DNA from 3 places in the Geminocystis sp. genome. Region 2 is predicted to be linked to each of the others. Evidence: predicted binding sites of a transcription regulator. Region 2 holds the regulator's gene; each other region holds the start of a gene.
What was found. Region 2 encodes HrcA, which represses chaperone genes, less so after heat shock. Its sites were predicted from a motif close to TTAGCACTCNNANNNTNNGAGTGCTAA; they were not measured.

Region 1 (10,906 bases), on a different contig from region 2:
GTTTTTTCTCGACTTCGTTTTTTCTGAGATTTCAAAATTTCGATAGTTGCAACCCCACTCATGGGAATAATACCTTTACCCGTCAAATATGCCTCTTTAATACCCGTTGTATCGAGAATTTCACCACCAGTGGGAAAATCAGGACCAGGTATCAACTCAAACAACTTCTCATGGCTTAAATCAGGTTGATCAATCAACGCAATTAAACCATCCACAATTTCGTTTAAATTATGAGGGGGAATATTCGTCGCCATGCCAACGGCAATACCAGAGCAACCATTTAAAAGTAAAATAGGCAATTTAGCAGGTAAAACTACTGGTTCTTGTTGAGAATTATCAAAATTGCTGGTAAAATCCACCGTAGAATCATTTACTTCCTCTAACATCGTTTCATAGGAAATACCTGCCAATCTCGTTTCAGTGTAACGCATAGCAGCCGCTGGATCATTATCCACACTACCGAAATTACCATGACCTGATAATAGAGGATAACGACTAGAAAAATCCTGTACCAAGCGCACCATAGCATCATATACCGCTTGATCTCCGTGGGGGTGATATTTTCCTAATACGTCCCCAACCACCCTAGCACACTTGCGAAAAGGACGATCTGGAGTTAAACCTAATTCATACATAGCATATAAAATGCGCCTATGAACAGGTTTTAAACCGTCTCTGACATCAGGTAAAGCACGTCCCACAATAACACTCATGGCATATTCCAAGTAAGATCGCTCCATTTCAGTATGTAACGCAGTAGGAATAATTTGACCTTGACCTAATAAATTTAATTGTTGTACCATGAGTATTCTTACTTAATCTTTATAAACTAACGTAATGGCTATGTTTTAGACATTAGCAAAACAATTCACAATTAACAATAATTAATTAGGAATTGGAGAATCGAAAATAGAGAATAAATATTTAAAAATGAGAGAAAACAGAGAAAATGTAAATAAATGTAACAAAAACTGAAGATCCCTCAGAAATAGAACTGAAGATTAATGATTTTAAGGGTCTAGGGTCATTTATTACCACAGTTTTTTTAGGTTAAATATGAATAAATGTTACAAAATCCCTCAATTCCGTTTTATCTTCCTTATACTGAAAACATAGAAACGCAATTGTTAGCTGTTTCTACTGAAGTTTACAAAAACTTTAATATTGTTGTCGTTAAAATTTTTAAGGAGTATCAAAAGCAATGCAAATATCTAATCAAAGCAGTTGGTGGAATAGTTATTTATTCGCTATGATAAAAACTTTTCTTGTTTGGACATTCACATTAACCGTATGCTTTTTAGTAGTGGGATTTCCTTTAGTAGTCATTATGATGACAGTAGGAGTTTTAGCCGCCGTGATTTTACAATCAATTCTTCCTGCGAGTGCTATTCTATTAGTCTCAGGTAGTATTTTGGGTGTAACTACAATTGTGATTATGTTTAGTTCTGTGTTGCTAACCATCAAAGGCATTCGTCCTGATGAAGTACAATGGTTAGGCTGGTTACGAGATAATAGTAAAATTTCTCAAAATTCTGTTTATGCTTCTTGTCCTTTAACCTGTGATGTTCAACACGTCTAATACTATATCTAGGATTTTAAAATTTATTAAAATTAAATACTAAACTAATCACTGTTAAACAACTTCAGTGATTTTTTTATAGAAAAACTACCTTAATTTCAAGAAGGATTTACTTGTTTTAACTTATTATTACAATAATCTATGATTTTTTTAAAACTCCCCGAGTAGGATTCGAACCTACGACCAATCGGTTAACAGCCGACCGCTCTACCACTGAGCTATCGAGGATTGCTCACATTCAATTATTATAGCGAAGGTAAAAAAAAAAAGCAAGATTATTTTAATTTTTTTGAAATTTAGATCTATGCTTAAGAGAGTAAGTTAATAAGTTTGTTATGTTACTGGAGTTTGGACAAAAGAAAGTAAATTAGTTTATTAATTACTATAAGACGATATGAAATATTTTAAAAATAAAACTTTAAATAGTTTTTGTTCCTTCTTACCTATACAACTCATATATGTTTGCCAACTTAGGGATTTTTACGAAAAATTAAGGGTTTTGAGATTTCTCCACAAGCTCCATGGGGATAAATTTCCGTTGTTAGTGAGTTAATAATACTCTAGTTATTTTTTTTGCTGACAATCAATAAGATTAACTAAAGTGTCAATCATTCTTTCATAGTCAAAAGGCATAACATCGTTTCCTCCCAAAATTTCCTGTAAAATGATAAAGTTACCTAGTGAACCAATAATAATCCTTGCGGTAGCTTCACTATCTCTAATGACTAACTGTGTTTGATGGTTTAAATAATTGCTAAGAAGATCAACGGTAGGTTGCACAAGTTCAATGATATGAATTCTTGCTAACTCAGGAAAACGCCCAGATTCCCCAATCATTAACCTTAAAAAATCTAGTAAATTACGATTACTGCTAATGGTGAGATAAAGTTCCTGCATTAAACTTTTAAGAACTATTTTTGGATCATCGTTACTAGTTTCTAATAATTTTGGTGTTAATACATCATTAAATCTTTTTTTCACTAATTCATTAAATAAAGCAATAAACAATCCTTCTTTGTCTTGAAAATAACTATACAGGGTTGCTTTAGAAACACCTGCAGTAGAAGCAATACTATTCATACTGGTGGCGGCATAACCATTGCTTAAAAATTCCTCCATAGCCGCCTTTAATATCACTTCTGCTTTTTCATTTGATTTCATTTTTTGTTTATCCATTTTCAAACTTCCACTTCTAGTGACAATTTCCATCATTTTGTTTACTTTTTTGGGTTAAACCATGTTTAATATCAAGTGCAGACGATCAGTTATAAAAATATTATGTCTTCAACTTGGCATAAATCTGGGATTTACCCCCCAATAATCTCAAACTGTTATTCTGCTTTTTTTTGATAAATATATTTTTCCTAAGTTATCAAGTATTTTTACCACTTGACAAATTAAACTAAACGGTTTAGTATGAAAATATATCATAAAACTAAACGGTTTAGTCTAAGGATAAAATAATGTTGACGAAAATCAAAAATAAATCAAGCCCTCTACTTTTAATTGGCGTTTCAGTCTTAGGGATTGTGGCAATAGGGGTGAGTAATTTTGGGGATAAATTTACCGCTCAAACCAAAGTAAGTCAAGAAGAAGAAGTGATAGCAGTAAAAACAGTAACGGCACTGGGTAGAATTGAACCCCAAGGGGAAGTTATCCACATCAGCGCCCCTAGCCCTAGTTTAAATAGTCGCATTGATGAGTTATTGGTAAAGGAGGGGGATATGGTGGAGGCAGGGCAAATTATGGCGGTACCGGATCAAAATGCCCTCGCTTTGCGTAACCTTGCTGAAGCGGAAGAAAAAGTTAAATTAAACCAAGCAAAATTAGCTCAAATAAAAGCTGGAGCGCAGGAAGGGGAGATCACGCAAGTGGAAGCCACTATCGCTAAATTAGAAGCCGAGTTGAGGGGAACAACCGTCACTAATCGAGCGAAAATAGCCCGTTTAGAGGCTCAATTAGCAGGAGACAAAAAAGAGAAAAAAGCGATTATATCGAGGTTAGAGAGCGAATTAGCTAACTATCAAGAAGAATTAAGACGATATACGTTCCTTGCGGAGAAGGGCGCTGTTTCTCAGTCCACCCTTGATTCACGGCGTCTTGATGTGCAGACTACTACAAAAAAAATATTAGAAGCGGAAGCATCTTTAGCAAAATCCATCGGTATTACTGACCAAGAAATTAAGGAAACGGAATCCAATGCTCAACAAACAAAAGAAAGTTTCCTCAAGCAAATTGAAGCCATGAAAGGGAATTTAGATCAAGTTACGGAAATTCGTGGGGTGGATGTAGCGGTGATTGAAGCGGAATTGCAACAAGCTAAAGCCTCTGTGGCAAAAGCTCAAGCAGAATTGGATTTAACTTATGTCAAAACTCCTCAAAGTGGTCAAGTTTTAGAAATTTTAACTCAACAGGGGGAAGCTATTTCTAGTCAAGGCATTATGGAAATTGGGCAAACTGACACTATGTATGTGGTAGCAGAAATCTATGAAACTGACATCGATAAAATTAATCTCGGTCAAACGGTGAATATTTCTAGTCCAGCTTTATCGCAAAGTTTGAAGGGAATTGTAGCTAATATTGGCTTACAGGTGAAACGTCAAGATGTAATTAATAGTGATCCTTCCGCTAATATCGATAATCGTATTATTGAAGTCAAAGTTGAGTTAGACAAAAAATCCAGCGATATGGTTAAGGGGTTAACTAATTTGGCAGTAACTGCCCAATTTATTTTGTAAGTATAAACGTTCCATGGAACGTCCCTAGGTCAACATTTAACCGTAAATCTTATTTATTAGCCATGAAAAAATTTGTCAAGTTTTTAAAAAATCGTACACCATTGGGATGGTTACAACTATCTCACGATCCAGCCAGACTTTTAACGGCAATATCAGGCATTGCTTTTGCTGATATTTTAATTTTTATGCAATTAGGCTTTTTAAATTCTTTGTACGATAGTAGCGTTTTGTTTCATCAAACCCTCGATACGGATTTAGTGATGACGAATCCCCAAGCGCTTCATTTGGGAGAATTAGCCACTTTTCCTGACATTAGATTATATCAAGCGATGGATATTACTGGAGTGACATCAACTCAAAGGGTTTATGTTAATTCTTTACGGTGGAAAAATCCCCAAACTAATGATAAAAATTCTATCATGGTGATTGGTCTTGATCTCAATTCTCCAGCTACAACTATTTCCGAAGTTTATGAAAATATTGATTCTTTAAGATTACCTGATACTTTTCTTTTTGATCGCACTTCACGGGGTGAATATGCCCACATTGTCACTGATTTTGAGCAAGGAAAAATCATCCGTACGGAAATTGAAAAACGAACTATTACCGTTAAAGGCTTGTTTAAGATGGGCGCTTCTTTTGGTGCTGATGCTACTTTGATTGGCAGTGATCAAAATTTTCTGCGTCTTTTTCCTCGCCGAGATGCTGGTAGCGTGAGTCTTGGTTTAATTAACGTGTCTGGGGATGTGGATCAGGTTAAAAATAATCTTAATCATTATTTTCGATTGCTTCAAGATGTGGAAGTGATGACGAAGGAAGAATTTATGGCGAAAGAGAAAACTTATTGGGGGCAAAATCGCCCGGCTGGGGTGGTGTTTATTTTCGGGATGGTGATGGGTTTTGTGGTGGGTTTGGTGATTGTTTATCAGATTTTGTCCACTGATGTTAATGATCATTTGACTGAATATGCCACTTTTAAGGCTATGGGTTTTAGTAATTCTTATTTATTAATGATTGTTTTTGAGGAAGCGATTATTTTGGCGATCGCTGGATTTTTGCCGGGGATGACTATTGCTGTGGGTTTATATGCTATGGCACGTCGCGCCACTTCTTTACCTATTTATATGACTCTATTGCGGATTATGGGTGTTTTTCTTACTACGGTGGTTATGTGTATCGTGTCGGGTGCTATTGCTACTCGTAAGTTACAATCTGCTGATCCTGCTGATATTTTTTAGGTTAAAACTATTTTCTGTAACCACTAAACCACTTTTTGACCATAACTATGAAATCAACGACAGAAGATCAAAATCAAGTTATTGTTATTAGTCATTTGAATCATTATTTTGGTCAAGGACAAATTAAACAACAGGTTTTATTTGATATTAATTTACAAGTCAAGTCAGGGGAAATTGTCTTAATGACAGGACCTTCTGGATCGGGTAAAACTACCCTGTTAACTCTGATTGGTGCTTTACGATCACCTCATGACGGGAGTGTGAAAATTTTAGGGAAAGAGTTATGGGGTGCTTCATCACAGGAATTAGTAGAAGCGAGAAAAAGTAATGGTTATATTTTTCAAGCTCATAATCTCCATCGTAGTTTAACCGCAATGCAAAATGTGGCGATGGGGTTAGAAGTTCACGGTAATTTTGATAAGACAACAATTCATGAAAAATCTATGGCGATGTTAGAGGAAGTGGGGTTATCAGAACGGATGTCCTATTATCCTGACAGTCTTTCGGGTGGGCAAAAACAACGAGTTGCTATTGCAAGGGCGCTGGTTTCTCGTCCTTCTTTGGTGTTGGCTGATGAACCAACGGCGGCTCTTGATAGTAAATCTGGTCGGGATGTGGTGGATTTGATGCAAAAATTAGCACGAGAACAAAAAACCACCATTATTTTAGTAACTCATGATAGTCGCATTTTAGATATTGCTGATCGTATTGTTTCTCTGGAAGATGGGCGCTTGATTAAGGGTTGAGAAATTCAGCACCCTTCACCGTTTACCTATTTTTTGACTATCTTATTAATTATTTGATCTTAAATAATGTCATGGGTTAAATCGAGGAATATTTATAACAATCAACAAAAAAAAGGTGTGCATTGCCCACCCTACAGCTATTTATTTAACTTGATTTTAGTAATCAAAGTCACCACCACCAGCAGGAGCGGCAGCTTTGTCTTTCTCAGGTTTATCAACGATGATACACTCGGTAGTTAATACCATACCAGCGATAGATGCTGCATTTTGAATGGCAGAACGAGTTACTTTAGCAGGATCAACGATACCAGCTTCAAACATATCTACATAGACGTTATTAGAAGCATCATAACCAGTGTTAAAATCTTTTTCTTTAACTCTTTCGGCTACCACTGCACCGTTTTGACCAGCGTTTTCAGCAATACGTTTTAGAGGCGCATTTAAAGCACGAGCAACGATTAAAGCACCCGTTAACTGTTCAGCAGAAAGATTAGCTTTAGCCCATTCTTCTAATTCAGGAGCTAAATGAGCGTAGGTAGTACCACCACCGGGTACGATACCTTCTTCTACTGCCGCTTTAGTTGCGTTAATAGCATCTTCTAAACGTAGCTTACGATCTTTCATTTCGGTTTCGGTAGCTGCACCTACTTTAATAACTGCAACACCACCACTTAATTTAGCGAGACGCTCTTGTAATTTTTCTTTATCGTAAGAAGAATCAGACTCATCAATTTGACGACGAATTTGATCACAACGGGTTTTAACCTCTTTTTCATTACCTTCAGCTACGATAGTAGTGCTATCTTTGGTAATAGTGATACGACGAGCAGTACCTAATTGATCTACAGTAGTAGTGTCAAGTCTTAATCCTGCATCTTCACTGATCATTTGTCCACCAGTTAAGATAGCTAAATCTTCTAACATTTGTTTACGGCGATCGCCAAAACCGGGAGATTTAACAGCAGCAACATTTAAAACACCACGAAGACGATTAACAACTAAAGTGGCAAGAGCTTCTTTTTCGATGTCTTCAGCGATGATGATTAAAGGTTTACCTTGACGAGCAACTTGTTCTAAAACAGGTACTAAGTCTTGAACTAAGGTGATTTTTTTATCAGTAATTAAGATGAAAGGATCTTCAAAAACTGCCTCCATACGCTCGGTATCAGTTACGAAATAAGGAGAGATATAACCCTTATCAAAACGCATACCTTCAGTGATTTCGAGTTCAGTTTCCATAGATTTGCCTTCTTCAAGAGAGATAACGCCTTCTTGTCCGACTTTATCCATCGCTTTAGCAATCATATCGCCAACTTCAGCATCGTTACCTGCAGAAATTGTACCTACTTGAGCAATCGCTTTACTATCTTCTACTTTTCTAGCATGACTTGCGATTCTTTCTACTAAATGCTCTGTAGCTTTATCAATACCACGTTTGAGAGCGATAGGATTAGCACCTGCTGCTACGTTACGTAAACCTTCTTTAACGATAGCGTGAGCTAATACAGTAGCGGTAGTTGTACCATCACCAGCAACGTCATTAGTTTTAGAAGCTGCTTGACGAATTAAAGCAACACCAGTATTCTCGATGTGATCTTCTAATTCGATTTCTTTAGCAATAGTTACACCGTCATTAACGATTTGAGGAGCGCCAAATTTTTTCTCTAAAACAACATTACGTCCTTTAGGACCAAGGGTTACAGCTACGGCTTCCGCTAAAAGATCAATTCCTTTTTCTAGCGCACGACGGGCTTCTTCGTTATAAATGATAGATTTTGCCATAATTGATTCGATTTATTTTGTTTAAGATTTGAAAATAATTGTTTGAGAAGGTTATTAACTCCTTCTATTTTTTAGAAATATTTAAGAGATTAGGTACATCAGACAAAATGAAACTTTTACGAGAAAATTATCCTTTCCTTTGCCCCTTGCCCTTTCCTTTTTCTATGAAACTACAGCGAGGATGTCTTTTTCAGAGAGTAAAACATAATCACTTGTACCAAGTTTAATATCTGTACCTGCATATTTGGAGTAAAGTACTTTATCACCAACTTTAACTTCAACAGCAATACGTTCGCCTTTGTCATTTACTTTACCATCGCCAACGGTGACAACTTCACCCATTTGAGGTTTTTCTTTAGCGTTATCAGGTAAATAAATTCCCCCAGCAGTTTTTTCTTCTGCTTCACTTACTTTAACAAATACGCGATCGCCTAAAGGTTTAACAGTTGATACATTAATAGTAATTGCAGCCATGGATTTTTAACTCCTTTTTTGATTGATAATGAGGTGATATTCGTTTTTAGCGCTCTCACCTTACGAGTGCTAATTTAACCGAAAATTCATTACCATAGCAAGTACCCCAACTGTACGGGTTTCCGAACTTTATCAAGAAATAAGATGAAAGGGAAAAACTGAGAAGAGAGAAAAAATAAAAATAAAACTGTCAAATTTATAACAATCAAAGGGATAATTAAGGCAAATAAATTGTTGGTAATGAATAGAAGAATATTCTAATTAACTCCTTTTCTGCTATCTCACAAAAATCGAATTCTCTGAAAGAAAAAGTATCATTTATTCAAAGGAAAAACCAAGACAAAATCAAAAAAAACAGAAACAGTCATCTTAAAAAAGATACACAATTAGTGAACTCTGGAAAGGTAAGACAAACAATTATTAACTAAAAAATATACTACCATCATCGCTGCTGCACATAAAGCGACTAACGTACCTGCTAACATTAAAGAAAATTCACGATGATCAAAAGCCTGTTGCATTAAATGCAACGACCATGCTACCAGTGCCACGTCAAAAATGAGAATCGGAATTAACATTTCTTCATAATTTTAAGTTTAGTTTATTTTAATACATATTCCTATCCAATATTAACTTTTATGAAGAGTTTTCCTTGAAACTTAATTAATTATTTTCTTACCACTACCTTATGTTGTTGTAAATAATCTTTAATTTCAGCAACGGTTAATTGTCCGTAATGCAACAAAGAAGCCAATAATGCAGCTTCGGCTTTTCCTTGTGTTAAGGCTTCGTAAATATGATGAGTATTTCCTGCACCCCCTGAAGCAATTACTGGTATTTCTACTTTTTCAGCGATGGCACGAGTTAAAGCTAAATCATATCCCCCTTGAGTACCGTCAGCGTCCATACTGGTAACTAATAATTCCCCAGCACCTCTTTTGGCTACTTCTTGCGCCCATTCAACAGCATCTAAACCCGTATTTTCTCTGCCACCTCTGACATAAACATCCCAGCCTTGATTATAAGGATCATTCCTTCTTCTAGCGTCAATAGCTACTACTATACACTGAGAACCAAAGCGATCGCTAGATTGATTAATAAAATCAGGATTTCTCACTGCCGTAGAATTAATACTAATTTTATCAGCTCCAGCTCGTAACAAATTTTTAACATTTTCTAAGGTTTGAATACCTCCTCCCACTGTCAAAGGAATAAAAACCTGCTCAGCCGTGCGATAAACTACGTCAATAATTGTATCTCTAGCTTCATGGGTAGCAGTAATATCTAAGAATACGAGTTCATCAGCACCAGCATCATTATAAACTTTTGCTAGTTCAACAGGATCACCAGCGTCTTTTAAATCAACAAAATTGACACCTTTAACGACTCTACCAGCGTTAACATCTAAACAAGGTAAAATTCTTTTAGCTAACATCTATCTATTTTCTGTAATTCTTCTATCAAGACTGATTATTTTATCATGAAAGAATCGAAGAAAAAAAAGATACTAAAGGACGTTAGATGAGTTACTAATCTTAAAAACGGAGAGAGAGGGATTTGAACCCTCGGTGGGGCTATAAACCCCACAACTTCTTAGCAGGAAGCCGCTTTCAACCGCTCAGCCATCTCTCCAACAGACATTTATAAATTGTAGCAAAAAATAGTTAAGTTTGGCAACCTGAATTTTTAAATTTTTAAAATATAGTTATTCAATCTTTTCCAAATTTGATATAAATTTAGACATTTTCTTCTCTTACTTGATTTGCGTCAAAAATGTATTTAACTTAAGGGAATTAGTTTTCAAGGAAAAATATACCCATCTTCTCAATAATTTCTCCTTAAAAAACCCAGCTAAAAAAGGGAGGATAGTACTGATATAATTATTGTTAGAAATCACTTTAAACATTCATTGAAATAAATAATTAGGACTTACATAAAATAACCGATCCAAATCTGGAGGAGTTTAATTGTTTTTCCCCTAAACTTGGACGATAAAAGGGGAAAATGTGTAAATTCTAATAATATCAATTGTTGATTGTCAATAGTCAATTATCAATTATTATGCCTCTATCTCGTATTATTACCATCGTTGTCGGCTTAAGTTTTATTTTTGGGTTAATGTTATGGTTAATTAGTGCTTTATCTCGTCTTTACAGCGAAATTGCGTGGACTAGTCCATTTTTAGCTAATTTTCTCGTATTTATTCTCATTGTCTTGCTCATTTGCTTTATTGCTATTTTTATCTACTATTTAGGTATTCTTCCTAATGGTAAAACTACCGCTAAAGGAAAACGTCGTCGAATTTTACCTGCCTTACCCGCAGAAAAAAATGAAATTGCCTCTAAAACT
Region 2 (10,906 bases):
AGAAGTCTATTATTTATTTTTTATTTGGCATTGAGGACAAAAATGACTTGATCTTCCACCAATTTTTATCTTTTCAATTAATGTGTCACAAACTCGACAAGGTTGATTTTTCCGCCCATAAACTAACGCAATTCCGCCATAATTACCGTTGACTCCTGTTATTTGTAAAAAATCACTAAAAGTTGTCCCTCCAGATGCGATCGCCTTTTGTAAGATCGTAATAATAGCTAATCTGAGGGCGGAAATTTGAGAAAATGTTAAATCACAGCCAAGAGTAAGAGGATAAATATTAGATTGAAAAAGAGCTTCATCTGCGTAAATATTTCCGATTCCAGCGACTAAACTTTGGTCAAGTAAAATAGTTTTAATGAAGCGACGACTTTTACTTAACTTTGATTGTAAATAAGAATTAGAAAAATCAGCCGAAAAAGGTTCATAACCTAATTTTTGTAAACCCGTAATAATATTTTCTGGGGAATCATCATCGGGAATAAACCAAACTTTACCAAAAGTTCTGGTATCTACGAAACGTAATTCTTGATTATCAGGAAAAAAGAAACGAATACGGGTATGTTTATGTAAAGGAGTATCTTGAGTTAGCCATAGTAATTGCCCTGTCATGCGTAAATGTATCCCAAGCCAACCACGAGATAATTCAGCTAATAAATATTTACCTCGTCGATGCCATGTGATAATTTTTCGTGACTTAATGGCTTCGATAAATGTAGAGTCAAGATCTGGATAAGCTAAAGTGCGAGATAATAAAACTTGTGCACCAATAAAAGTGAGTTCGGAGGTTGCCTTATTTAGCCCCCGACACACTGTTTCTACTTCAGGTAATTCAGGCATAAATTGAGCCCTATCAGATTTACATTAAACTAGATTATTTTTTCGCAACAGGGGCGGAAACTTCTTCTAATTCATGTTCAGCAAAATTGTTAGTATTAACACCACCGGGGCTACCACTGAAACCGTTATAGTTGACGGTATCAAAACGAACGATTACAGGATAAATGATCCCGCTTTTATCAACACTAGCAACAGTTCCTACTTCTCTGAACCAGTAGGATTCTTTGCGTAAAATTCTTACTTTTGAACCACGTTGAATTGCCATAAGTTAAATTATTCTTGTGAAAATGACCATTAAATAACAGATTACTACTTGTTTGTCTCCATTACATCAATTTTATTTTAAGTTTTATTAAGTTATTTGTTATAAAGTCTGTGATAAATAATTTGCTGTGGATTGAACTAGGGCTATGGTTTCTTCGTAAGCCATGCGAGTAGGTCCAATAATACCTACACTTCCTGCTGGGTATTCTCCTTGATAATAATAAGCAGAAATGAGACTACAAAACTGCATTGATTCTAAAGGATTTTCCGAGCCGATACGAATATTTACTTCCGAGGAAGAATGATCAATATCAGTAACATTAAAAACTAAAGGTAAAAGCTGATCTTGTTCTTTTTCTAACAAATTTAATAATATTTTTACCTGTTCTATATGAGAAAATTCAGGTTGTTGTACTAATTTAGAAAATCCTTGTATGAGAATAGGAGTAGCATTAGAAAGACGATAATTTGTTTTTATTTTTGTTAATAAATTATTGATAAAATCAGCATAAATATAAAAATCTTCGTTTAATTCACTCCAATCTAAATTACTAATTTTAGTAATGAATTCTCCTTTAAGTTTATGATTTAAAAAATTAGATAAAATTTCTAGCTCACGATCAATAACGTCATTAAAATTATCATCATGAGGAATTTTTAATTGATTAGTTTCCAGTAAAATTGATTCTGTTTGATAATTATCAATAACCATAACTAACATAATTTTATCATCAGCAACTCTTAAAAGCTGTAAATGATATAAGATATTACTAGCAATTTGAGGTAAAGTAATTAAAGCAATACAACCACTTAAATCAGCTAAAATATTAGTAATTTTTTGAAATAAAATTTCATAACGACCATAACTATTTTTGATAGAAGAATCTACAAATTTATTAAAAGGAAATTTAACCGAATTTTTTATATTGATTAATTGATCAACATAAGCACGATAGCCAGAATCAGAAGGAATTCTACCCGCAGAAGTATAAGGTTGGTATAGAAAACCTGCTTTTTCTAATTTTCCTAATACATTACGAATAGTTGCAGAACTAATAGTAAAATCATATTCATTAATCAGAGTTTTTGAGCCAACAGGTTCAGCCGTAGCGATATAATGCTTTACGGTTGCTTGTAAAATTTTTTGATGGCGTTCATTGAGCGTAATTTGAACAGTCATCTTATAATATATACGTTAAAAAAATTAATCAAAATTTAATATTCTGATAAATAGTATAGCAATGAATAATGAAGAATCTTTCAAGTTATTAATTATTAGGTTAAATTTACCTTAGGTGATTTTCAGAAATAAAAATACCAGATAATTGACAAGGTGGAATAAAAAGATGGAGTTACAGATAAGGAGTAAAGAATTGAGTAAAAAGTAATTACCACATCATAAATTGACACCAGATCAAAAATCGGTTATCAAGATGAACAATTACCTAAACCAACTACGATGAACCAAGTATTGAATCGAATGGGCTACCGTAATCTAATAAAGACATTTGTTTTGGTTTGAATAAATATTTTAAAGTATAATCTGTATTAAATAATTGTTTTTCTACCTGTTTAGCTATTTCTTCAACCATAGGAATAACGATAGAATTTCCCACTCGATTATAAAGTTTTCCTTTACTACCAATTAATTTAAAATCATCAGGAAAACCCATTAAACGATAACATTCTTTTAAGGTTAATTTTCTCACTTTTCCCTTGTGTAAAATATAATATCTTCCAGCGGATTCTTGAGAAGATAATGTGGGATGAGTACCTTGAGATGAGTAAATTCTGTTTGGTTGTTTATGTACTCTTGATAAATGTTTTGTGTTAGGGCGAATACCATTAATTCTGATATTTTTATTACGATAACCTGCAAAAATTAACCCTGAAACTTGTTGTTTAGGATTTTTAATTAAGGTATATTCATCTTCTTTTAAATACTCAAATTCTTCGCTATCATCTTCTAAAATATCTTTTAATTTTGTTTGCTTAACTGTATTTAATTTATTAAAATCAAATTCAATATCTCCTAAATAACCAATAATTATAGTACGTTCTCTATTTTGTGGTACACCAAAATCAATGGCATTTAATAAAGCCCAATTTGTTGTATAACCAAGATTATTTAAGGTGTTTAAAATAGTGTTTAATGTCTTACCTTGATCATGATTTTTAAAGTGCTTTACATTTTCTAAAACTACTACTTTTGGCTTATGATATTCAAGTATTTTAGCAATATCAAAAAATAATGTTCCTCTAATATCGTTAAAACCCTTTTTTTCTCCTGCAATGCTAAAAGGTTGACAAGGAAAACCCCCAAGTAAAATGTCAAAATTAGGAATAGTTTTTATATTTATTTCTCGTATATCTCCAAAAGGTAATTCTCCAAAATTATTAAAATATATTTCTCTAGGGTGGGCATCAATTTCAGAACTAAATATACATTGAAAACCAACTTTTTCAAAACCTAATCTAAATCCTCCAATTCCTGCAAATAAATCAATAAATTTATAAATCATTAATTTTATTTTTGTTCACAAATATATTTATTTTTTTGATTATAAAGATTATTTTTTGTTGATATAACATCATCATATTTACTCATAATAAATTCATTTCTAATCTTTTTCTTTTTGGGATTATATTATTAGAAATATTCCAATAATTAGACGCTTTATCCATATTATATTCCATAAATTTTGGCTCAACTTTTTCTAATTTTGTTACTTCTAATTGGTTAATATCTACTTCTAAAACCTTAATTATTTCATCTCCAATAGCTTTAGCTAACATAGGAATAACTGCATTACCAATTTCTCGAAAACCATGCCAAATCGTCTCATGAAATAAAAACCAATCAGGAAAAGTGTGTAATCGTGCTGCCTCTCTTACTGTAATACATCTAGGCTGACTGTAGTGAATGGGACGAGCTGCTGTATATGCACCTTTATCTCTAGCAGTTCCAGCCCTTAACGTATTACATAATCCTGTAGGTGAAAGTTTTAAAAAGCGACTGGTTTTTTCTATATTTCCTTGGGGTGTTGACAGAAAACGCTCTATAGATTTATCTGTATGATTAGAACCTACATGATTATAGATAAAATGATCTCGTTGTCGATGATGACAGAATTTATAGATACCTTGAGAATTTAAAGCAAAATTAGATCTAAATCCTGAATAATCCAGTTTTTTTGAGTTTATACCTTTATTTTCACCGATAAACGCTGGAATTGAACTTAAATCGGCGATCGCACTCTCTACATTATTAAACTCTTGAATTTCGAGGGGATAATTAACGGGTTTGACATCATTTCGGCTACCCATAAGAATTAAACGTTTTCGTTTTTGAGGAGCACCAAAAAGACTAGCATCAAGGATTTTAAAAGGTTTAGCGATGCGATAACCAATATTTTCAAATTCTGTAATTAATTCTGCCAAAAATTGTTGATGTTTTCCCACTGCAATTCCGGGTACATTTTCAAAGATAAAATATTTCGGTTTTAAGTCTTTTATTACTCTAAAATATTCAAAAACTAAAGAATTACGAGGATCATCTAATTGTCTTTTTCCCATCAAAGAAAAACCTTGACAGGGAGGACCACCTGCGATTAAATCAATATCATTATCAACTTTTTTTTGTTTAAGAATATCTTTTAAATAATCAGTTTTTAAGTTATTTATATCTTCACAAATAGTTGAAGTGTAGGGAAAATTAAGATGATGAATTAAGGCATGAATTGCATCAAATTCTACCGCCACAGTAACATCAAATCCAGACGCTTCTAAACCTAAAGACATTCCACCACATCCAGAAAATAAATCAATCGCTATAGGTCTTTTCATCAATTATACTGAGGAGAATTTAACTGTTATTTAACTTTAAGTGTTTTCCACGAGGGTTGGTGATAGAAATCAGTAAACGACTAGGTGTCGTAATCAAAATGACCAGTTCAGGTAGCACTTAATGGATGTCATCTTTTTGACATTTTATGATATATTTAGACGCTTTTTTCTCTTGCAATCAATTTTGCTGCCCAAATTCCTCCTAAAAAACCAAATAAATGAGCTAACCATGATATATGAGGATTAGAAGGTAATACACCCCAAATCATTCCACCATAAAGGAAAAAGACTAATAATGATATAGCAATAGAGCGTGTATTTTTTTGAAAATAACTTCGCATGATCAAAAAGCCAAAATAACCGAAAATAACGCCACTTGCACCTACGGTAATAGAGTTTGTTTGGGCGAATAACCAGACACCAATACCACTAACTAAAATTGAGCATAAACTCACTATATAAAAATCACTGGTTTCTTGCAACATTACTAACCAACCCAACACCGCAAACGGTAGTGTATTCGCTATTAAATGAGGAAAATCTGCATGAAGAAAAGGCGCTAATATTATTCCTCTCAATCCTACAACACTTCTTGGTATAATACCAAAGTAATCTAAGCGATCGCCAAAAAACATTTGGTTAACAATTTCGATAATCCAAAAGATAGCGATAAAAATACCAATAATAGTAAATTGAGTTTTTAATTCTTTAGCTAATCCTTTCATTTTTTGGTTACTCATGAGTTATTATCCTAGGAAGTTATTTTTTCCATTTTATAGCGCTCAAAAGAAACATCTCCATAAAAAACTGTTTCCATTTCTAAAATAGTAAAACCACAGCGAGAAAAAACAGGTTGAGAGAAAAAACTAGCCTCAGTGTAAAATTTTTTCACGGCTTGTGTGATACCAATATCTAAAACATAACATAATAATTTTGTGCCGTAACCTTGACGAGTAAAATGAGGATGAATATAGAAAGAGGCAATATAGCCATTATTTTTTAAACCGCAAAAACCAATAATTTCGTCATTTTCAATTAATAAATAAGTATTAGCATCAAAGATAAAATCATGAAACTTACTAATATTATCAGGTGCTGATGACCAAGCCATAACTTGTGAAGGAGAATATAAACTAGGGGCAAGTTTTGTGACAGTATAAGAATAAATATGTCTTAAAGTATCAAAATCTTTTTCTACAGCTAAACGAAACATAGAAGAATAAAATTTGTTTAAAGTGTTAGCTATCAATAATCAGCTTTGGCGGTATAGTAACAAATATACATTTAATCTTGAATCTTTAATTATTCATCAATAATTTGGAATTGGTAGATTATAGTTTACAATACTTAACAATAACTTCTTTTTATTATTAATAATTATATGAGTGCCAAAGTAGAAATTTACACTTGGAGTAGTTGCCCTTTCTGTATTCGTGCAAAGGCTTTATTGAAACAGAAACAAGTAGAGTTTATCGAATATTGTATTGATGGGGATAATCAAGGAAGAATGAAAATGTCAGAGAGGGCGAATGGACGTACTAGCGTACCCCAAGTTTTTATTGATGATAGACATATCGGCGGATGTGACGATTTATATGAGATTAACGCTTTGGGAGAATTAGATAAATTATTACAAGATTAGAAAAGTCTTTACATCTTCTTTTGACAAATACACTTAAATAATATGAAATTTGCTTTTATTATAGATCCATTAGCTAAATTAGATCCTACTCATGATAGTAGTGTGGCTATGATGGAATCTGCGGGGAATTTAGGGCATGAAGTCTATATTACCTCCATTAATGAACTTAGTGTGGTGGGAGGAAAAGCCTACGCACATTTACAAAAAATTACTCTTAAACCAGTTAAATTAGTTGATAATCACTGGAAAGCAGAAGAAAATTGGTATTTATTAGAAGAATCTACTTTTTTACCCCTAGAATCTTATAATGCCGTCTTTATGCGTACTGATCCTCCTGTTAACACTCCTTATCTTTATGCTACCTATATTTTAGACTTAATTGATCCCAAAAAAACAAAAGTGGTCAATTCTCCTCAAGGGATTCGCGCAGCTAATGAAAAAATGTATGCTTTACAATTTCCTTCTGTTATTCCTGATACCATCGTTACTCAGAGTAAATCTGTCATTGCTGACTTTCTATCCCAAAAAGAAGCCTTAATTCTCAAACCCCTTGGTGGTAAAGCAGGAGAAGGTATTTTATTCTTACAACAAGGCGATCGCAATTTTAACTCTTTAATTGAAATTAGCACAAAACAAGGAAAAGAACCGATAATGGTACAAGAATATTTACCATCAGCAAAAGAAGGAGATAAAAGAATCATCTTACTAAATGGTAAACCCATTGGTGCAGTAAATCGTATTCCAACGGGGAAAGAATTTCGAGGAAATATGGCTGTAGGTGGTAGAGTAGCTCAAACAGACATCACGGAAAGAGAGTTAAATATTTCTGAAATCCTTGCACCAAAACTAATAGAAGATGGTTTATTTTTTGTAGGAATAGATGTTATCGGAGGTTATTTAACAGAAGTTAATGTTACAAGTCCTACAGGAATTAGGGAAATAGATCTTCTAAATAATGTTAACTTAGGACAGGATGTTATTAACGCTATTGCTTTTTAAATTATTTGCCTGATATAAAAAGTAATATTTATGATTTTATTTTATGGTTAATTCTGGTTATACGTTACCTGTTTTTGCTACTGCTTCGGCGGTGGCTGCTTTACAATATTTACAAAATAATTATCAAAATAATCAAGTAGAAATTGACTTAATTAAACCCTCTGAAATTGCCACTATTAAAGTTGAGCAAATCGCAAAAATAAGTGATAATCAAGCCTTAGCTATTACTAAATCAAATCCGGGAGATAATTTAGATTTAACTCGTGATACACCTATATGGGCTATAGTGACTTTAACTCCAAATCATGAAACTAAATTAAGAATTAATGGAGGGGAAGGAGTTGGAAAAATTGTTAATTTAGAAGGAAAATCTGCTATTTATTCTTATGCTCAAAAACTCTTAGAAAAAAATTTATTAGACAACTTAAATATTACGGCAATTGTGGATGTAGAAATAATTTTACCTGAAGGAAAAAGACTTGCTCAAAAAACTTCTAACTCTGCTTTTGGAGTAATAGAAGGTTTATCATTATTAGGTACAACGGGAATTTCACAACCTTTAACAAGTAAAAAACAGTTAGATTTATATCAAGAAGAGTTATTTAATAAAGCGAAAAAATTTGATAATTTAGTATTCTGTATTGGTGAAAATGGCTTAGATTTAGCACTTAAATTAGGGTTTAATTCTGAGCAATTAATTAAAACCGCTAACTGGTTAGGCTCAATGTTAGTAAGTGCTTCTGTGGCACAAATTAAGTCAGTAATTTTATTAGGTTATCATGGTAAATTAATTAAATTAGCAGGAAATATTTTTCATACTCATCATCATTTAGCGGATGGAAGATTAGAAATATTAACGGCGATTGGTGCTTATTTAGAGTTACCAAATAGTATTATTAAACAAATATTTATAGCAGAAACTACAGAGTCAGCTTTACAAATTTTGCAAAATTTTGATCAAGAAAATAAGACTAATTTTACTAAGGAAATTTATCAATTTATAGCTAATCGAATTGAAGATAATGCTCAAAAATATATCCAAAAACATTCTGATTTTACCGTAAAAATTGGTACTATTTTATTTGAAAGAAATCGTAATATAATTGCTATAGGAAATAATGGGAAATTAATGATCAATAATCAAGACATATTTTCTCTTAATTGTTAATCTAATCTTAATTTTTAATTGTTATGGTTATGATTAACTGTTGATTATTAATTTATGTTAGATACTTTTCTAGTTTGCGGATTAGGTAGTTTAGGGAAAAATTGCGTTACTATTTTAAAAAAATTTGGGGTGAAAGTTGTTGTTATTGAAAAAAATCCCCCCCACAATGATGACATTAAAGATTTATTACCTTTGATTGACTTATTAATTATTGGAGATTGTAGCGATCGCAACATATTATTACAAAGTAACATAGAAGAATGTCGAGCAGCCTTGATTGTCACTACGTCGGAAAAAGTAAATGTTGCCACAGCTATTGCCATTAGACAATTAAACCAGAAAACAAGACTGGTAATGAGATCGGCACAGAAAAATTTGAATAATTTATTGAGTGAACAATTAAGTAATTTTATTGCTTACGAACCAACACAACTACCAGCGAATGCTTACGCTTTATCAGCCTTAGGAGAAGAAATATTAGGTTTTTTCATCTTCGAGGAAGAAAAGATTAGAATTACAAAAGTAAAAATTGATCAATTTCATCCTTGGTGTAACTATGAATCTTTAGATGAATTAAATAATCGTAGTCGCCGCATTCTGAGTCACTATCCACCGTCAAAATCAGTTTCACGGACTTTTAATCAATGGAATCCTTACACTCGAATTTTACCTCAAGATACAATTATTTGTGTGGAGACGGAAGATAATTTTCGTCTTTCTTCTCAAAATATAAACCAGACAATTATTAATCAATCTTTCTCAAGAAATTTACTAAATAGTATTAATGAAGTTAAAAATAAATGTGTCACATATGTTCAAGATTTTTCCTTGTTAAATAGTAAACAAAAGATTAGAGGAGTAGTAATTTTTTCTTCTTTAATAACACTAATTTTATTAATTACTGGAACTATTTTATTTCAAAATTATCATGAAAATGCTAGTTATTTATCTTCTTTTTATGTAACTTCAATTCTACTTTTAGGGGGATATTCAGACTTATTTGATAGCTTCGAACCCATCGATTCTGTACCAGAATGGTTACAGTTTTTTAGTTTACTTTTAACCCTAACTGGAACAGCTTTTGTGGGGGTTTTATATGCTTTATTAACACAGGCTTTATTATCTTCTCAATTTCAATTTACCACAAAAAAACCTGCTATTCCTACAGAAAATCATATCGTTATCATCGGTTTTGGTAGAATAGGACAACAAATTGCAGAGCAACTCAAAAACTTAAAACAATCTGTATTAGCCATTAGTTTAAACTCAAATATAGAAGTTTCTCAATGGTTAAATTTTCCTTTAATTGTTGGTAAATTACAAGATATTCTTCCTAGTGCAAATTTAGAAAAAGCTAAGAGTATTGTTATTGTTACTGATGATGATATTGTTAATCTTGAAGTAGCTTTAATGGCGCAAAATATTAATTCTAATCTCAATATTGTTATTCGTACTAATGGAGATGATTTCAGTGATAATTTAACTCAACTATTACCTTGTGCTTCCGTTATTAGTGCCTATGAAGTGGCAGCAGAGGCTTTTACAGGGGCAGCTTTTGGCGAAAATATCTTACAATTATATCGTTTTGATCAACAAACTATTTTAGTGACAGAATATCAAATTACTACAGGAGATACCCTCAATAACTTATTACTATCCGATGTTGCTTATGGATACGGAGTTATTCCTGTTTTTTATCGTGCTAATGGTAGTTATAATTTTACTTCAATGCCTTCTGATGATACCCTTTTAGCTAATGGCGATCGCCTAATTATTTTAGCTACCATTGAAAGTTTAAAAAGTATTGAACAAGGAAAAATTAAACCTAAACAGTGGCAAATAGAAATCACTGCGGCAAAATCTGATATGAGTATTTTTGAAGGTACAAATGTTATAGCTAGAATTACTGGTTGTCCATTAAAAATAGCCAGAGAAACCATAGAAAATACACCTCAAGTTTTACCCTTTAATGTATATCGTCATCAAGGAGTAAGACTGATAAAAACATTACAACAATGTCAAGTTTATAGTAAATTGCATCACAACACTTAAACTTAAATCTCGCAACCTATTTCCACAAAGGGCAAGGGGCAAGGGGCAAGGAGCAAGGGGCAAAGGGATTAAAATTGACTCAAACT
Region 3 (10,906 bases), on a different contig from region 2:
AAAATGGCAAAAAAATTATCGTCAATCTCCCAGTTTTCTGAGTTTACATTTAGGGGTTGATGCGAAAGTTTTAAGTGATAACTTTGAATGTCATCATATTCTTTTAGAAAATTGGAATAACTTAGAAGCTGAACAGGGTACAATTTTTGTTTCGATTCCTACTCTATTAGATCCCAGTTTAGCACCTGAAGGTTATCATATCATTCATGGTTTTACTCCCAGTTCTATGGAATATTGGGAAAATTTATCTCCTTCTCAATACGAGTATAAAAAAGAAGAAGCGGCAGGAAGGTTAATTGAGCGTTTAGAAGCTATTTTCCCCGGATTAGATGCTGGTTTAGATTATATGGAAATTGGTACTCCTCGCACTCACCGACGCTTTTTAAATCGTGTTAACGGTAGTTATGGCCCTATTCCTGCACGAAAACTTAATGGGTTATTATCAATGCCCTTCAATCGTACTGCTATTAAAAATCTTTACTGTGTCGGTGATAGTACTTTCCCGGGGCAAGGTTTAAATGCCGTTGCCTTTTCTGGCTTTAGTTGTGCCCATCGTATTGCTGTTGATTTGGGCTATTAAACTTAATGTGCTTAGAATATTTGATAATATCTGTAAACAATTATTATTAAATTTAATATGCCAGAAAATTTAGAAAACTTACTGACAAATTTACCTTCAGATTCTGGAGTTTATTTTATGAAAGATAAAGAAGGTAATATTATTTATATAGGTAAAGCTAAAAGCCTAAAAAAAAGAGTTAAATCTTATTTTATATCCTCCCAAAAACATTCTAATCGAATTGCTTTAATGGTGTCACAAATTCGGGATATTGAATTTATCGTCACTGACACCGAAGTCGAAGCCTTAGCTTTAGAAGCTAATTTAATTAAGCAGCATCAACCTCATTTTAATGTTTTACTTAAAGATGACAAAAAATATCCTTATGTTTGTATTACTTGGTCTGACGTTTATCCCAGAATTTTTATTACTCGTAAAAGACGCTTAAATAGTAAACTAGATCGTTATTATGGTCCTTATGTTGATAGTGGAAAATTGAGAGAAACTCTTGATATTATTAAACGTACTTTTCCTCTGCGACAAAGATCAAAACCTTTATATAAAGATCGTCCTTGTTTGAATTATGATATAGGAAAATGCCCCGGAGTTTGCCAAAATTTAATTACTCCTGAAAAGTATCGAGAAATTATTAATAAAATTGCCTTAATTTTTCAAGGAAGAACGGATGAATTAATTAATCAATTGACTCAAGAAATGAGCATAAATGCGGAGAATTTAGACTTTGAAAAAGCCGCTAAATATCGAGATCAAATTTATAGTTTAACTCAATTATTTTCTAGTCAAAAAGTAGCTTTACCTGACGATACTATTTCTCGTGATGCCATTGCTTTAGCCCAAGATAATAGTCATACTTGTACTCAATTATTTCAAATTCGGGCAGGGCGTTTAATCAGTAGATTAGGATTTTTTACTGATAATAATATTAATGATGAAAAAGGAGAGATTTTACAACGAGTTTTAGAAGAACATTATCACCATATTGACTCATTAGAAATACCTTCAGAAATTTTAGTACAATATCCTTTACCTGATGAAGAAATTTTTACTAATTGGCTAAGGGTAAAAAAAGGTAAAAAAGTTACTATTATCACACCCCAAAAACAACAAAAAGCTGAGTTAATTTCTATGGTAGAAAGAAATGCTAAAATTGAGTTAGAAAGAAGTCAAAAATTTAGTGAAGGTAATTTACAAGCTATGGAAGATTTAGCGAATATTTTGGATTTACCCATGATACCTAGGAGAATCGAAGGTTATGATATTTCTCATATACAAGGCTCAAATGCCGTAGCTTCAAGGGTTGTTTTTATTGATGGTGTACCAGCTAAACAACATTATCGTCATTATAAAATTCAAAATCCAGATATAAAAATAGGACATTCAGATGATTTTGCCTCCCTTCAAGAAATAATAAAAAGACGGTTTTCTAGGCAAGAAGAATCTCCAGATTTAGTGATGATAGATGGAGGAAAAGGGCAACTTTCTTCTGTGTGTAAAGTGTTAGAAGAAATGAATTTATTATCTAAAATTAACATCATTAGTTTAGCTAAAAAAAGAGAAGAAATTTTCTTACCTAATCAATCTCAACCTTTATCAACTAATTCTGAACAAATAGGAGTACAATTATTAAGAAGATTAAGAGATGAAGCACATCGTTTTGCTATTACTTTTCATCGTCAACAAAGATTAAAAGCTAGTCGAAGATCAATTTTAGATGATATAAATGGGTTAGGATTTGAACGTCAAAAGTTACTACTGGCTCATTTTAATTCTATTGATTATATCAGAGAAGCAACGGTTAAACAACTTCAAGAAGTATCAGGTATTGGAGAAAATTTAGCACAAATTATTTACGATTATTTTCACCCTAATAATTAATCAATTTAATAGATACAATTTCAACATAATTTTTTATTGCCTAATCTTAACCCATTGATATTAATTTATTATATTCAGACATAATTTTTATATAATTTAACAACATTTATTTAATCTATTATTTACTATAATATGACATTACTTTTTCTACCTTCTGACAAAGTTTTGGGCAGTTTTATTACTGCATTTATCGGGAAAAACTTAGTTAATCAACATAGTAATTTTATCAAAAATAATCATGATTCTTTTTCTCTAGCTTGTCAATTATTACAACATTTAGCTATTAATAATTATCAATCTCAACTATTTTGGCAAACTCAATCTCAACATTTATTCCCCTCAGATATTGCGATCGCTATGTTTCCTCTTATGATTTATAATTATCATAATCCTAAAATTTTAGAAAAAGAATTAGCTATAATTAGTAATAACTATTCACTGGGGAAAATAGAGGAAGATAGTATAAAAATAATAATAACAATAGTTAATCTTATACTGACAAATCAATTAGAATTTTCAGAAATAATTGGTAATTTAACCAAAGGAAAAGAGGAGACAAGTAACTATTTTCAATTAATAGAAGAATTAATCAAAAATCACGCACCATCAACCCAAGTAGAAGAAAAATTATCTACAAATATCCCTAAGAATTTATTAAGTATTTATCAAAGTATTTATTGTTTTTTTAGCTTTCCTGATAATCTCAAAATTTCCTTACAAAGAAGTAGTTATTTTGCTCAAGAATCGGAAGCTACAGCTATTTTAACAGGATATTTATTAGGTTTATATCACGGCTATATTAATATACCCTATCAATGGCGAACCGAAATTAATTTTACATCATCACCAATAGAATCAAACTTGAAAATAAAAGAAATAGAAATATTAACAGAAAAACTTGTTGCTAATTGGCAAGGAAAAATGGACAATTAAAAATGGAATATAAATAAAAAAATAATTATGAAAACAGCATTATCCTTAACAGATATAGACAACGAACTATCAAAAAGAGATATACAGTTAGATCCTGACGGCTACTTTGTTATATATTTAAACCGAAAAGATGGATTAATCTGTGCTGATCATTACACAAACGCCATTAATGAGCAAGGATTAGCAGTTGATCCAGACACTGGTGAAGTGATAGCCTGTAAAGGTAGTAAGCCGAGAATGGCAACTCAAACTTTTAGCGGTAGAACAGCGAAAGAAATATGTGTTAACTTGTTAGAAAAAACAAAACTTATTCCCCTTAGTATGTTAGATCATGCCGCTTATTTAGGTAGAGAATTTATGCGCGCAGAATTATGTTTAAAAAGTGGTGAAGAATATATCCAAGATTAATCTTAGATGATCAAAAAAAAGGTTAACAATAAATAGTTTTATTTTGAGAATAATGGATTAAAATAAAAACTCAATAAATTAACTGATGTAATTAATATAAATATATGACAGAAGATAACACTAAATTAAAGCAAATGATTGCAAATGCTTTAGCCGATGGTAGATTATCCCAAGCGGAAAGTCAAATGATCAAAAATGCCATCTATGAAGATAAAATTGTTACTCCAGAAGAAGCGCAACTTTGGCGAGAATTACAACAAAAAGTCACTGATGGAGAGATTTTACTTGATGGATAGTTACTTCGTGGGATAATAATTAATTAACTCATTTCATTCATGACAGTGACACAATCAAATTCATTACAAACTCCTCTTTATTTCCTCTCCGTAGAATCAAAAGCTAAATTTACTGATTTTGCGGGGTGGGAAATGGCTTTACAATATAGCGGTTTAAAAAAAGAACATCAAGCGGTGAGAGAATCCGTAGGAATGTTTGATATTTCTCACATGGGTAAATTTTCTTTACGAGGAAAAGCCTTAAGATCAAGTTTAAATTACCTTGTACCTTCTGACTTGAGTAATTTAGAGTCAGGAAAAGCCCAGTATTCGGTATTATTAAACCATGAAGGCGGCATTATTGATGATATTATTTTTTATTATCAAGGGAAAAATGAGGAGAGTATCGAGTCTGGAATATTAATTGTTAATGCCTCAACCACTTCTAAAGATTGGCATTGGTTAACTGAAAACTTGAAAAATCAAGACATCGAATTAAAAGACAACTCCCGTGATTTAGCTTTAATCGCTTTACAAGGAAAAAACGCCGTTGAATATCTTAACCCTCTGGTTACCGAAGACTTAACAACTCTCCCTAGTTTTGGACATCTCACCACAGAAATTGATGCACAAACAGTTTTTATAGCGCGTACTGGTTATACTGGCGAGGATGGTTTTGAAATTATGACAACTCCTACTATTGCTCAAAAGTTATGGAAATATTTTCTTGGTAAAAACGTTACTCCTTGTGGTTTAGGTTGTCGTGATACCCTCCGTTTAGAGGCTTGTATGGGATTGTACGGACAAGACATGAATGAGGAAATAACACCCTTAGAAGCTGGTATATCATGGGTAGTAAATTTCAATCATGATTTTATCGGCAAAGACATTTTATCAACACAAAAGCAAGAAAAAGTCAAGAAACGTTTAGTTGCTATAGAGATGGAAGGTAAATATATCGCCCGTCATGAGTATCCCATTCTCATTAATAATCAAGTAGTCGGGCATATTACCAGTGGAACGTTATCTCCTACTTTAAATAAGGCGATCGCCCTTGGTTATGTACCGTATAATTATAGTAAAATAGGGCAGAAACTAAAGATAGAAATTAGAGAAAAATTATATCCTGCAACGATAGTTAAAAAACCATTTTACCATCGATAAAATACGATAAATGTTAAGGTAAGATCATGAGCAATAAAATATATTAAAATTGATTTTTTGATTTCTCCTTATTAAGTATTTTTGATCTAATAGTAAGATCTTAGTGTTACTAAAAAAATAAAGAAAGTCCCCATCATTGGGGATTTAGTGACAAAATATAAACAAAAAAAGTCTCCATAATTGAGGATTTAGGGGCAAAATATAAAAATGAATAATATTTGGGAAAAAGAAGAAATTATTATCTGGACACAAATTATCTTAAATAGTTATGAAAAATTACTAAAAAAACCTTTAATAACTAGGAAAAATGTTGATAAAATAACTCAGGCAAAAAAATTATTTAATGCTGATTTTGTCGTTTTATCTCATAATAATAATCTAAATCCTATCTATAATTATGGTAATAAAAAAGCCTTAGAATTATGGGAAATGGATTGGGAAACTTTAATAAAAACGCCTTCAAAAAATACAACGGAGGCTATATCACAGGAAGAAAGAGAAGCATTATTAAAAGAAGCAAATCGAAAAGGTTATATCACTAATTATGGTGGTGTTAGAGTTTCTAGCACTGGAAAAAAATACAATATAACAGACATAATTCTTTGGAATTTAACTGATAATAATAATCAATTTTGCGGACAAGCAGCCACATTTTCTCAATGGGAAAAGTTAGAATAGATAACGAATATTTGTTCATTTTCAATTCTTAATTCTCTTTTCATGGATAAAAAAGATTTTGGTTGGTCATTAACCCAAAGAGATCCTGATACAATTAAACAATTAATGCCTTTTTGGGAACTACTTTATAAATATTATTTTAGAGTAGAAACCAGTGGTTGGGAAAATATTCCCCAAGGGCAAGTTTTATTAGTGGGCTCTCATAATGGTGGTATTGCTGCCCCTGATATGGTTATGATGATGTATGATTGGTTTAAGCATTTCGGTACTGATCGTTTAGCTTACGGTTTAATGCACCCTATGGCATGGACGGCTTATCAAGGTATAACTCGTTTAGCGGCTAAAACTGGTGCTATTCGTGCTAATCCTAACATGGCCATCGCCGCTATTGAAAATAATGCTAGTGTTTTAGTCTATCCGGGAGGTGCAGAAGATGTCTTTCGTCCCTACACAGAAAGAAATCAAATAAAATTTGTTGGTAGAAAAGGCTTTATAAAATTAGCGTTGCGTTATTCCTTACCCATCGTACCCTTAATTTCTAAAGGAGCTCATGAGAGTATTTTTGTGTTAGCAGACCTATATGAGCAAGTAAAAGGGTTGAATAAACAAGGGTTATTTCCTTGGATTTTCGATCTTGATCCTCAAACTTTTCCGATATATTTAGGCTTACCTTGGGGTTTAGCAATTGGCCCTTTACCTAATATACCATTACCTGTTGCCATGACCACAAAAGTTTGTCAACCAATTTATTTTGATAGTTATGGCATTGAAGCTAGTAGAGATCGCACCTATGTTCAACAATGCTATGATTTAGTGGTGAATAAGATGCAAGAAGATTTGTCTAGCTTATATTCCTCTTAATAGACATCTCGATAAATTTAAAATTAAATCAATTCTTGTTTATAATTTGTCAATTTTAATCTACTATTCCCCGCTCCCTATTTTCTGAAGAAGTCTAATAGAAACAGTTTTTTCAACTTTGAACTATATTTTAACGAAAAATTGGAGTAAAAAATCAAAGGTGAAGATAACCGTATTAGCACTCAGACACCAAGAGCGCTAAATTGATGTATGGTGAATAAATAAAATAGAAATCTATATGTCTAAAATAGTATCATTTAGAGAAGAATCCAGAAGATCTTTAGAACAAGGTGTCAATGCTTTAGCAAATGCTGTTAAAGTAACCTTAGGTCCTAAAGGTAGAAATGTATTATTAGAAAGAAAATTTGGAGCACCTGAAATAGTAAAAGACGGTATCAGTGTTGCAAAAGAAGTAGAATTAGAAAATCCTTTGCAAAATGTTGGTGCAAGATTAGTCAGAGAAGTTGCTTCTAAAACTAAAGACATCGCAGGAGATGGTACAACAACGGCTACAGTTATCGCTCAAGCTATGGTTCATGAAGGCTTGAAAAACGTTACTGCGGGGGCAAATCCTGTGGCTTTACGTCGTGGTATCGATAAGGCTATTACCTTTTTAATCAAAGAGATTGAAGCTGTAGCCCAACCCGTACAAGGTGATGCTATTAATCAAGTAGCTACGGTATCGGCTGGAAATGATGAAGAAATCGGTGCAATGATTGCCACTGCTATGGATAAAGTCACCAAAGATGGTGTTATTACCGTGGAAGAATCTAAATCCTTAGCCACTGAATTGGAAGTCGTTGAAGGTATGCAGATTGATCGTGGTTATGTTTCTCCTTACTTTATCACCGATCAAGAAAAACAGATTGTTGAGTTTGAAAATCCTCTTATTCTCATCACCGATAAAAAAATTAGTGCCATTGCAGATTTAGTACCTGTATTGGAAAATGTAGCACGTTCAGCTCGTCCTTTATTAATTATCGCCGAAGATATTGACGGTGAAGCCTTAGCTACCCTTGTAGTCAATAAAGCCAGAGGTGTTTTAAATGTAGCCGCTATCAAAGCCCCTAGTTTTGGCGATCGCAGAAAAGCCGCTTTAGAAGATATTGCCATCTTAACAGGGGGAAGAGTAATTTCCGAAGACATCGGTTTAAGCCTAGATACGGCTACTTTAGATCATTTAGGAAAAGCTCATAAAATTACCATCGAAAAAGATAACACCATTATCGTAGCCGATGGTGGAAATAAAGGGGATATTGAGAAAAGAGTAGCTCAAATTCGTAAACAATTAGCAGAAACTGACTCTGATTATGACGCAGAAAAACTCAAAGAGCGCATTGCTAAATTAGCTGGTGGTGTAGCGGTAATTAAAGTAGGTGCAGCGACTGAAACCGAATTAAAAGAGCGTAAATTGCGCATTGAGGATGCTTTAAACGCTACTAAAGCCGCAGTGGAAGAAGGAATTGTAGCTGGTGGTGGTTCAACTTTAATTCATTTAGCGAGTAAAGTAGAAGCCTTCAAAAATACTTTAACCATTGAAGAAGAAAAAATTGGTGCGCAAATCGTCATCAAAGCTATTGAAGCACCTTTACGTCAAATCGCAACCAATGCGGGGGTAGAAGGCTCTGTAGTGGTAGAAAAAGTCAGAGAATCTGCTCTCAATATTGGTTATAATGCCTTAACAGGAGAGTATCAAGACTTAATCGCTTCTGGAATTATCGATCCTGCTAAAGTAGTACGTTCTTCTTTACAAAATGCTGCTTCCATTGCAGGAATGATTTTAACTACAGAAGCCCTTGTGGTAGAAAAACCCGAACCTGAAGCCTCCGCACCTGATATGAGTGGTATGGGTGGCATGGGCGGTATGGGTATGCCCGGTATGGGTGGCATGGGTATGCCCGGTATGATGTAATAATTAATAAGTAGGGTGGGCATCGCCCACCAAATCCCTAGTTTAGTATTATTTCATTTAGTTTATTTCAGATGAATATAATTCCTAATTTAAAGAAGTTAGCAAGTCACCCGTCAGTAAAAAAATAAAACTGATAGCTGATAGTTAAAAACTATTCTTCAATGTCTTTAGTTAGAGGAGTAGATTCAGCAAAGTAGCTATAGTATAGAAAACCAGCTAAAACAGCACCTAAAATGGGTGCAAACCAGAATAACCATAATTGCCCGATAATTTCTATATTTCCTGTGAATAAAGCTACTCCCGTACTTCTTGCAGGATTAACCGAAGTGTTTGTTACGGGGATACTGATTAAGTGAATTAAAGTTAAACCTAAACCGATGGGAATAGGTGCAAAACCTGCTGGGGCACGTCTATCCGTTGAGCCTAAAATGATAAATAAGAAGATAAAAGTTAAGACTACTTCTGTAACTAATGCCGCTAAAAGGGAATAACCACCGGGGGAGTGATTACCATAACCATTGGTAGCAAAAGGATTACTTCCGCTTAAATCAAGGCCATCTTTTCCACCACTAGCGATAATAAATAAGATTAAACCTGCTAAAATTGCTCCTATTACTTGAGCGATGATGTAAGGTAGTAATTCAGAACTAGGAAAACGTTTTCCAGCCCATAAACCAAAGGATACGGCTGGGTTAAAATGACCGCCCGAAATATGTCCTACAGCATAAGCCATTGTTAATACTGTTAAACCAAAGGCGAGGGAAACCCCCACAAAAGCGATACCAAAAGGATTACCGTCACCACCGAAATTAGCGGCTAACACGGCACTACCACAACCGCCAAAAACTAACCAAAAAGTACCGATTAATTCGGCTACATATTTTTTCATATTACTCATTTTTTGATGTTCCTCACAAAAGTTTCCTCTTAATTCCATAGAATTATAGAAGATTTATTCAAAAAGATTATTAATAAATGTTAATTTATCATCTCTAAAAATATTTAATTAGGATTATAGTAATCATAATACCAATGGACAAAATTTTGAACTCCTGCTTCGATAGGGGTATTCGGGCTAAATTGTACATCATGGATTAACTCATCGACATCGGCATAAGTAGTTAAAACATCTCCTTGTTGCATCGGTAATAATTCTTTTACGGCTAATTTACCTAAAGATTTTTCTAAAACTTCAATGAGATAAAGTAATTCCACGGGTTGATTATTCCCAATGTTATATAGTTTATGGGGTGGAATTCCAGAGGGTGTTTTTTGCATTACTTTTTCGATGCCTAAAACAATATCATCAATATAAGTAAAATCTCTTTGCATTTTGCCATAGTTAAAAACAGGGATTTTTTCTCCTTTTAAAATTGCTTTGGTGAAGAGAAATAAAGCCATATCAGGTCGTCCCCAAGGGCCATATACTGTAAAAAAGCGTAATCCCGTACAAGGAATGTTATAAAGATGACTATAAGTATAAGCCATTAGTTCATTAGATCTTTTCGTCGCTGCGTATAAACTAATGGGATAATCAACGGGGTCATTAGTACTAAAAGGAATTTTGCTATTCATGCCATAAACAGAGCTAGAAGAAGCAAATACGAGATGTTTAACGGGATTATGACGACAACCTTCTAAAATGTTCAAAAAACCCACTAAATTACTATTAATATAAGCATGGGGGTTTTCAAGGGAATAACGAACTCCTGCTTGAGCAGCTAGATTCACTACTATATCAAATTTTTCTTGTTCAAATAAATGGTTAATTTTTTCCTCATGAGTTAAATCTATGAGATGAAAGTGGAATTTATCAAATATTTCTAATTCTTTGAGACGTGCTTTTTTTAAAGATACATCATAATAATCATTAAGATTATCAATTCCCACTACAGGATGATTTTTTTGCAATAAGTATTTACATAAATGAAAACCAATAAAACCTGCCGCACCAGTAACTAATATTTTATTCAAGAAAAAATCAACACTCACAATTTTACTTTTATACAATGATGAAAATATAACTCAGATTTTACACTTCCTGTAAAGATACTAAAAAAAAGAGAATAGACTATATAAAATTGACTTTAATTGTATTGAAATTTATTTTATCAGTTTTATTTATTAAGTATTTTTCTAAATCATCAAAATATAAATTATATTAATTTGATGTATCAAACTTAATTCGATGATAGAGATTTGTAAAAGATATACTATAGT

Region 1: the regulator HrcA is predicted to act here: its motif matches at 8,604-8,630, upstream of groES (co-chaperone GroES).
Region 3: the regulator HrcA is predicted to act here: its motif matches at 6,950-6,976, upstream of groL (chaperonin GroEL).

Annotation. Positions count from the first base shown of each region.
Region 1 covers NZ_JBGSUU010000128.1:2,040-12,945, reverse strand. The annotation lists gene ACEW8E_RS16090 (DNA topoisomerase (ATP-hydrolyzing) subunit A) at 1-803, opposite strand, end outside; gene ACEW8E_RS16085 (hypothetical protein) at 1,202-1,579, shown strand; tRNA gene ACEW8E_RS16080 (tRNA-Asn) at 1,736-1,807, opposite strand; gene ACEW8E_RS16075 (TetR/AcrR family transcriptional regulator) at 2,144-2,791, opposite strand; gene ACEW8E_RS16070 (HlyD family efflux transporter periplasmic adaptor subunit) at 3,043-4,317, shown strand; gene devC (ABC transporter permease DevC) at 4,380-5,555, shown strand; gene ACEW8E_RS16060 (DevA family ABC transporter ATP-binding protein) at 5,603-6,301, shown strand; gene groL (chaperonin GroEL) at 6,458-8,083, opposite strand; gene groES (co-chaperone GroES) at 8,246-8,557, opposite strand; gene ACEW8E_RS16045 (hypothetical protein) at 8,944-9,135, opposite strand; gene hisF (imidazole glycerol phosphate synthase subunit HisF) at 9,225-9,992, opposite strand; tRNA gene ACEW8E_RS16035 (tRNA-Ser) at 10,100-10,189, opposite strand; gene ACEW8E_RS16030 (YcjF family protein) at 10,619-10,906, shown strand, end outside.
Region 2 covers NZ_JBGSUU010000064.1:27,510-38,415, reverse strand. The annotation lists gene ACEW8E_RS06580 (DNA-formamidopyrimidine glycosylase) at 10-849, opposite strand; gene ACEW8E_RS06575 (photosystem I reaction center subunit IV) at 884-1,114, opposite strand; gene hrcA (heat-inducible transcriptional repressor HrcA) at 1,214-2,293, opposite strand; gene ACEW8E_RS06565 (DNA cytosine methyltransferase) at 2,568-3,635, opposite strand; gene ACEW8E_RS06560 (DNA cytosine methyltransferase) at 3,718-4,962, opposite strand; gene ACEW8E_RS06555 (rhomboid family intramembrane serine protease) at 5,115-5,699, opposite strand; gene ACEW8E_RS06550 (GNAT family N-acetyltransferase) at 5,711-6,172, opposite strand; gene grxC (glutaredoxin 3) at 6,341-6,601, shown strand; gene gshB (glutathione synthase) at 6,644-7,600, shown strand; gene cbiD (cobalt-precorrin-5B (C(1))-methyltransferase CbiD) at 7,644-8,768, shown strand; gene ACEW8E_RS06530 (TrkA family potassium uptake protein) at 8,823-10,820, shown strand.
Region 3 covers NZ_JBGSUU010000009.1:7,967-18,872, reverse strand. The annotation lists gene crtH (carotenoid isomerase) at 1-580, shown strand, start outside; gene uvrC (excinuclease ABC subunit UvrC) at 638-2,455, shown strand; gene ACEW8E_RS00545 (ADP-ribosylglycohydrolase family protein) at 2,588-3,388, shown strand; gene ACEW8E_RS00540 (DUF4346 domain-containing protein) at 3,416-3,796, shown strand; gene ACEW8E_RS00535 (hypothetical protein) at 3,901-4,092, shown strand; gene gcvT (glycine cleavage system aminomethyltransferase GcvT) at 4,132-5,235, shown strand; gene ACEW8E_RS00525 (MEKHLA domain-containing protein) at 5,443-5,913, shown strand; gene ACEW8E_RS00520 (lysophospholipid acyltransferase family protein) at 5,956-6,774, shown strand; gene groL (chaperonin GroEL) at 7,013-8,686, shown strand; gene aqpZ (aquaporin Z) at 8,838-9,584, opposite strand; gene ACEW8E_RS00505 (NAD-dependent epimerase) at 9,689-10,660, opposite strand; gene ACEW8E_RS00500 (Uma2 family endonuclease) at 10,848-10,906, opposite strand, start outside.